DNA from 3 places in the Candidatus Brocadia sinica JPN1 genome. Region 1 is predicted to be linked to each of the others. Evidence: riboswitches for the same ligand, from Rfam matches in the RefSeq annotation. Region 1 holds a riboswitch; each other region holds the start of a gene.
What was found. Region 1 has a riboswitch for cyclic di-GMP ahead of BROSI_RS01110 (hypothetical protein). Riboswitches for the same ligand answer to the same signal wherever they lie in the genome.
Positions count from the first base shown of each region.

Region 1 (2,274 bases):
TAAAACAGACGAGGAGTTAGAATTCAGACTGCAAAAAGGAGAATAAATACATACAGTTAAATTGGTCCTTCATTTTTTGGAATTTCCGGCTATATAAACCTTTCCATAAGCTTTCCCCTCCCCTGGTATTGATGTATCAGGGGAGGGGGTTGAACTTTAACCAAACCTCTCTGCATGTTTTGGCCTTTGTAATTGGACACTGCATCAGTTCTCATGGAGTATAGTGTCCACCGGTGCTGAGATTATTATTAGAGCCATCAGTCCTAGTACCCCCACACACAATCATCTGCGTGCCCGTCCACACCGCAGTGTGCCAGTATCGGGCAGTGGGGGCTGCCCCCGTAGGCATTGCAGACCAGGTGTTGAGCGCATAGGGTAGGGGGGGCTCCTGCTGCAATTTCAGGAAACGACAGGTAAATGCCTCACCTTCCACCTCAGGGGCAAACCGCTCACCCATCCGTACCCACCACTCATCAAACCCTTTCTTTTTCCACTCAACAACGGCTACCTTTACTCGATCTGACCCTTTCCTCAATACCTCCATCACATAAAACCTCTCCCCATACTCCTGTAATGCGCTTACACGACGCAACGGTATATCCTGTTCCTCCCCTCCAAAAAGCCTCAGCCAACTTTCCAATCGCCTCCTGCCACTCATCCTCTGACAGTTCCAGGACGTCTCCACTCCTGTTCTCCGTTGCCTCTTCTCCTAGATTTGTCCCTTTCCTCCATTCCACCTCACGGCATTCCCCTCCCATCCCCTTCATGTCCTCTATTCGTGTATTAAGCCTTTCCATTAACAAGGGTCTTGCCAGACACTCTGCTATCAACTGTAGATCATTACCTAGCGCCGACCATAGTTCACGTAATATCTCAGGGTTCCGGGTTGTCTCTGCCATTCGCTCCATTTCCGCCTGGAGCTGATACCCATCGACCGGCTGCTTCCAGATAACCTCCAGAGCCTTTGACATCCTCAGCGTCTCCTCCACCTTCTTTCTCAGTTCATCTTCAAATATAACCTCGCTCAGTGGTGGTTTCGGGGAGGTATTTTCCTCAGGCCATATCGTATGTTTCCAGTAGACCTCTTCTATTGACCTCTGGCATGTCACCCTCGCCTCAAAGCTCAATCCCAATGAGTCTGCCTTTACCCATCCGGACCATCCGGCTAAACATAAAACACTTAAAAGTCCTATTTTCCACCACCTGCATACTGCGACTTCCATCCATAAACGATTCATCATTTTCTCCTCTTTTTGTTATCCACAAAAATGACTTCTTTCTTGTCTACATTATCATAAATCTTACCTGATACGAAAATTGATTTCCGTATTCACCTCCCGTACTCAAAAAAAAGCCTTACTGCAAAAGACGATCTTTGGAAAAAAACGTCTTCGGCAGTAAGGCTATCTTTCTATTTTCCTGCGTTTGCAGGAAAATAGTTTAAAGACCCTTTACTTTGCGCCCCCCTGATCACTCAGGGTTTACCTTTGTCGTAACAATTTAGTAGGAGCAAAACAAACGCCAGAATATAAACACAGAAGTGGACTTTAAATTAATTATTCCATAAAACAATGTTTATTAATAACTTATAACTATAACATGACAGGTATAAATAGCAATCGATTTATCCAAAGAAAATGAAAAAAGTGTGTTGTGACACAGAAGTGTGACGTCACACAAGTGTGCCATGACACATTGATATGATATGCCATTTCCGACGTACCAGACTATTGTTTTTAACTTCCTCGTACCATTTTTACCCCCCCTTCCCTAAATCCAAACTTATCTCACAAAGATATCTAGTAAGGTTATGCCCATCAGGCCGACACTGATAATTCCATTCACGGTAAAAAAGGCTGTATTGATTTTTGATAGATCTTTTGGCCTGACGAGGGAATGTTCATAAATAAGCAAAGCGGCAACGATACATACCCCGATCGTATACAGAATACCTAAATCTGTGTATCGGGATACTGCCAGCAGCACCCCTACCATGAAAAGATGTAATACGGCAGAAAGTATTAGCGCCCCCTTAATGCCTAATTTCTTCGGAAGGGAATATAATCCCGATTTTATGTCATGTTCCACGTCCTGACAGGCATAAATAATATCGAATCCCGCCGTCCACAATACAACGGCAAGACTCAGCAGGAAAGGGGGAGCCGCCAGCGTTCCCTGAATCCCTACCCATGCGCCAAGGGGTGACAGCCCTAATGCAATGCCCAGCACAAAATGAGACAAATGGGTAAACCGCTTTGTGTACGAATACCCGAA
Region 1 covers NZ_BAFN01000001.1:245,034-247,307, forward strand. The annotation lists gene BROSI_RS01100 (DUF2905 domain-containing protein) at 1-3, shown strand, start outside; gene BROSI_RS01105 (hypothetical protein) at 212-547, opposite strand; gene BROSI_RS01110 (hypothetical protein) at 495-1,241, opposite strand; cyclic di-GMP riboswitch class I at 1,391-1,496, opposite strand; gene BROSI_RS01115 (UbiA-like polyprenyltransferase) at 1,783-2,274, opposite strand, start outside.

Region 2 (2,274 bases), 460 kb from region 1:
TGTCAGCAGGATCCCGGTCATTTCGTCATCCCCTAGATACCCCACCGCAAGGTGACCAGTCTTACTATGGATATTCATGTTTTTAAAGCGGTCATGATCATCGTAAATATTTAAGTAACCGCCAATAGGATCGCCATTAAACCATTCCCAGAATCCGTTTCCCTCATTATCGACATTCGTCCACCGCATCGTCTTCTCCGGATATTTTCGCCGTTCAATTCTGACAACGGGTATCCACAGAGGGCTGCCAATGGTAATCAGTGACGAAATCTTTGGACATTTGTCCCACCTGCTTAAGACATCGTACGTTACTACTGTTCCCCAGCTATGACAGATAATGTGGAGTTCAGTATCCTGTTGTGACAATTCGATAAGTTTGTCCCGAAGCTGTTTTTGGACTTTATCTGCTAAAGCTGCATCAAGTAAATAATATCCAAAATCGCCAAGGTAATCGCCAATGAATCCTCGCTCCATACTTCGATCGAGAGTTTTTCCTTTCCCTTTGCACCATCGTAAGAGTTCCCGGTGAATTGTCGTATTTATTTCATCCTTGAGTTTCGATGCCTTGTCTGTTAACGAGGGCGCTTTCAATGATCTTTTTCCGGGTTCTCCTCCCCCTGAATAATCATCCATAATGCCTTCCCACCATACACCATGATAGTCACGGTTAGGGTCAAATTTGTTTGTCCCGATTGCATTAGCAACTCTCTCACGCCATTCATGCCAGTAATCAGACTTTGAATCCCCAATTCCATGGACAAAAATTATTTTTCCCATACGGTTCCCCCTTTCCTGCAAATAAAAAAGCCTTACTACAGAGATATTCATTCCGGCAGTAAGGCTGTCTTTATTCCCGCAAAAACCGGTTTTTTAAAACCCCGTCCGTACAGGCTTAAAGATCCACTACTTTGCGCCCCCCGATCACTCAGGGTTTACCCTTATCAAAATGCTTGCTAAAGAGTCATTGGCAAAATAGAAACCATTTTACAACAGGCAAAAAAAATTTTAAAAATTATTTCATTGTGATTTGTATTTTAATCACTTACGAACGAAGAACAAAACATGAATGGCAATGGATATAATGCGCAAAAAATGCAACATGCCACACAAGTGTATCGTCACATGTATGTGTCATGACACACAACCGGTATAATTCACGCGGAAGACAGTCTTTCTTTCAGATTCGATGCGGCCCAGGCTTCTTCGTGCCTTTCAGTATTTGAGAAAAAAGTCTAAACTTTATTTTTACTTTTGGTGGGAAGATAATAAACATTTGACATTAATTATAGGCTGGGTTATACTTTTTGTCAAATACTTAAATCATTTATCTAAAATGAGTTATGTGTTGAATAAATCTCTTTGTTAAATGAAGGAGCAGATATGTCTTATCTTCTGAGTCTTATGGAAACCTTTGATAACTCTATCGGAAAACTTCTCATAGCAGCCGTTTTAGGCGGGATTATTGGGTGGGAAAGGGAACGGCGAGGACGACCGGCCGGATTGAGGACCCATATTCTGGTATGCGTGGGTGTAACCCTGATGATGGTGGTATCTGAGCATATCTTTCAAAGATATAAAACTTTTGCCGCTGATTCCATCATACGGGTCGATCCTGCAAGGATTGCCGCCCAGGTGGTAACCGGGATCGGTTTCCTGGGTGCGGGCACAATTATGAGATTTAAAACAACGGTGCGGGGGTTGACGACTGCGGCATCTTTATGGGTCGTGGCGGGCATCGGTTTGGCAATAGGAAGCAGCTGTTATACTCCTGCGATGCTTACAACACTCATAACGCTTTTTGCGCTATTGTTAGGACCTCTCTTTGAACGCGGAATTAAACGTGATACCTATAGAACACTCAAGGTGTGCGCCTCAGGTTCCGAACCCAATTTCACACCTATTGTGGAAATATTAAGAAGGAATTCAATGGAATTGCAACATTACGAATTTGAACGCGACCTTGTGAAAAATGAAGTTCAGTATAACATCAATGTGAGATTTAAAGACGAGACTGCGGTCTCAAAAGTTTGCGATGAGGTTGCCAGGTCGATTAAAGAGATTCGTAAACTTGGGTGGGAGTAAGTGTTTTTGATTATCTAACTATCTACCAAATAAACATTTGACAATATATAGCCCATTTGATATATTCCCCCATAAAAGTATGGCATAGCCTGCTCTGTCTCAAAGTAAGCACAAATAAGCAGGCTTGTCGTTCGGCTGACCCTTCGGCAAGCTCAGGAGAATGAGATTATTTCGCCCGTGCATGGTGAGAGC
Region 2 covers NZ_BAFN01000001.1:704,281-706,554, forward strand. The annotation lists gene BROSI_RS03200 (caspase family protein) at 1-777, opposite strand, end outside; cyclic di-GMP riboswitch class I at 829-947, opposite strand; gene BROSI_RS03205 (MgtC/SapB family protein) at 1,381-2,082, shown strand.
Region 2: linked by a shared signal. The riboswitch ahead of BROSI_RS03200 (caspase family protein) and the one ahead of BROSI_RS01110 (hypothetical protein) in region 1 are both predicted to bind cyclic di-GMP.

Region 3 (2,274 bases), 230 kb from region 1:
TTTGGTGGATATGGATGGAATCCAAGTTTGCAACTTCGAGAGGGTTTTGATGTGCGATTTTATAAAACCGCACCTGATACACTTCAATTTATCCTCGTGACACAGGATGGAAGTGGAAATAAGACACAGAAAACTGCTATAAAGGATTTGGTCAATTCGGTTGGTGGTTGGTATCATGTAGTTGGCACTTACAACAAGGCTACAGGGAAACAGATGCTCTATGTAAATGGGCAGCTGGCCAATACTCGAACCCATCCGGCGGGGAATACGGTTGTGCCATTGACATTGTATTCCAACATGAGAATAGGGCATACAGGGTTTAATGGTTATTTTAATGGTACGATTGATGATGTTAGAATTTACAAACGTGCCTTGACCGACCAGGAAGTGCAGGATTTGTATAATGCCCTGTAGTAGAGTGTTACCTTTAAAAACTTTTTTGTAAGTTTTATTCATAGAAAACCGTTAACACCAAGGCATGAAATCAGAAATTCAAAACAATTTCAAATAGGCAGTTCAATTGAAGCTGGTGAAGTTTATATCGATGAACAAATAAAAAAGGGTTTTGTGTGACATGGCACATAAGTGCGACGTCACACTTGTGTGCCATGTCACACTTTTCCTTTGCCTTAGCAACGGACGATTCTGCTTTATGGTATCTTATAATAGACTGCATCCAAATGGTTTATGATAAATATTACACGATAAACATTTTGGTCTTGTTTGTGGCATTCTTTTTGACAATTAAAAGTATGCTTGGTTGATGCCTTCTAAGTCATTTTTTACAAGTTTTTTTAACCTGATCTATGGATAGAATTATTGTTGACATAATTTAACAAAAAATTAGGATTCGTACGAAAAATACCGTCCCGAAAAAGGCAAACCCTGAGTGATCAGGGGGCGCAAAGTAAAGGATCTCGTCAGCCATTTAAGCAGTTTAAACAATTTAAACCGCTCATGAGACAGCCTTACTGCCGAAGATGTATCTTAGAATATCTTTGCAGTAAGGCCTTTTTTTTGGCATTTTAAAATTTAATTGTATAAGAATTCTCATTTTATTTGAGCGGGTTACAGGGTAGCATGGACTTTGTCGTAAGCGCTCAATCGAACGACAAACTTTGTTTGTCCATGTTTAACTTAAGAAAGGGGGGTGCATCAAAAAAATCAATTTGTAAATAGTAATTTTGGAGCGTACTTTGTTTTTTAATTTAAAGAAGAGAAGGAGGAGAATATGCGTAAAATATGTAGGTTACTGTTACTATCGCAAGCTACTTTGTTATTGCCTGCACTTATTCACGTTGGAGCAAATGCTGCTGCTCCAAGGCTTGTGGAAGAAAATAAAATAGAAATGCAAAAACAAACTCATCAGCTAGAGGCTGCAAAATCGAGAACGATGGAAGAGATGCTGGCGGATAATGCAACCAAGCAACCGCTGCAGGTAAAGGAGATATCATTCCGTCCGCACGGAGATCCCCAAAAATACGAGGAAATGAAGAAACAGGCGCAAGATAAGACAAAAGCTCCTCAGGGTCGTCCAGAAGCAAAGGGCCCTTTGGCGCCACCGATTATTATGGGGATTAATTTCAATGGAGTTAACCAAACGGCAGCGGGAGGGTGGTATCCACCTGATACCCATGGGGCAGTAGGAAAACAACATTTTGTTGAGGTAACAAATTCTAATGTTAGTATCTACAGGAAATCAGATCAGGTTTTGCAAAGCAGTGTCTCAATGAACGCTTTTTTTGGATATTTCGAAGAAGCTCTTTTTGATCCTCGATGCGTTCATGATAAAGATTGGAATCGTTTTATAATTACCGCAGAGTCGTTTCCAGAAATAGATGGCGATCAATGGCATTTTATTGCAATTTCCAAGAACTGGAATGCCTTTAGCGGATGGTATATTTATGCTTTCAATGTGGGAGCTATTTACGGTGGCGCTTTTTGGGACTATCCTCAACTTGGCATGGATCAGGATGCGTTAATTATTACGGCAAATCTTTTTGATCCTTTTTATATTGGATCAGCTTTGTTCACTATGTCAAAGGCTCGCGCATACAACGGATTAGGTCTTGGTGTCCCATTTTGGGGAGGCCTTATGGGAACCATTGCACCACCTATAGTGCGCGACCAGAATGAGTGGGCGACTTTAGCAGTTGCAGATCCATTTACCGATAATACGGGATTATACCTTTATTACTTGGAAAATGCGGAAAATCCAGCATTCGCTGCTCTGTTGGGACCGTATTATCTGGATGTGCCAGATTTCTTCATACC
Region 3 covers NZ_BAFN01000001.1:12,369-14,642, reverse strand. The annotation lists gene BROSI_RS00050 (FG-GAP-like repeat-containing protein) at 1-414, shown strand, start outside; cyclic di-GMP riboswitch class I at 868-979, shown strand; gene BROSI_RS00045 (hypothetical protein) at 1,232-2,274, shown strand, end outside.
Region 3: linked by a shared signal. The riboswitch ahead of BROSI_RS00045 (hypothetical protein) and the one ahead of BROSI_RS01110 (hypothetical protein) in region 1 are both predicted to bind cyclic di-GMP.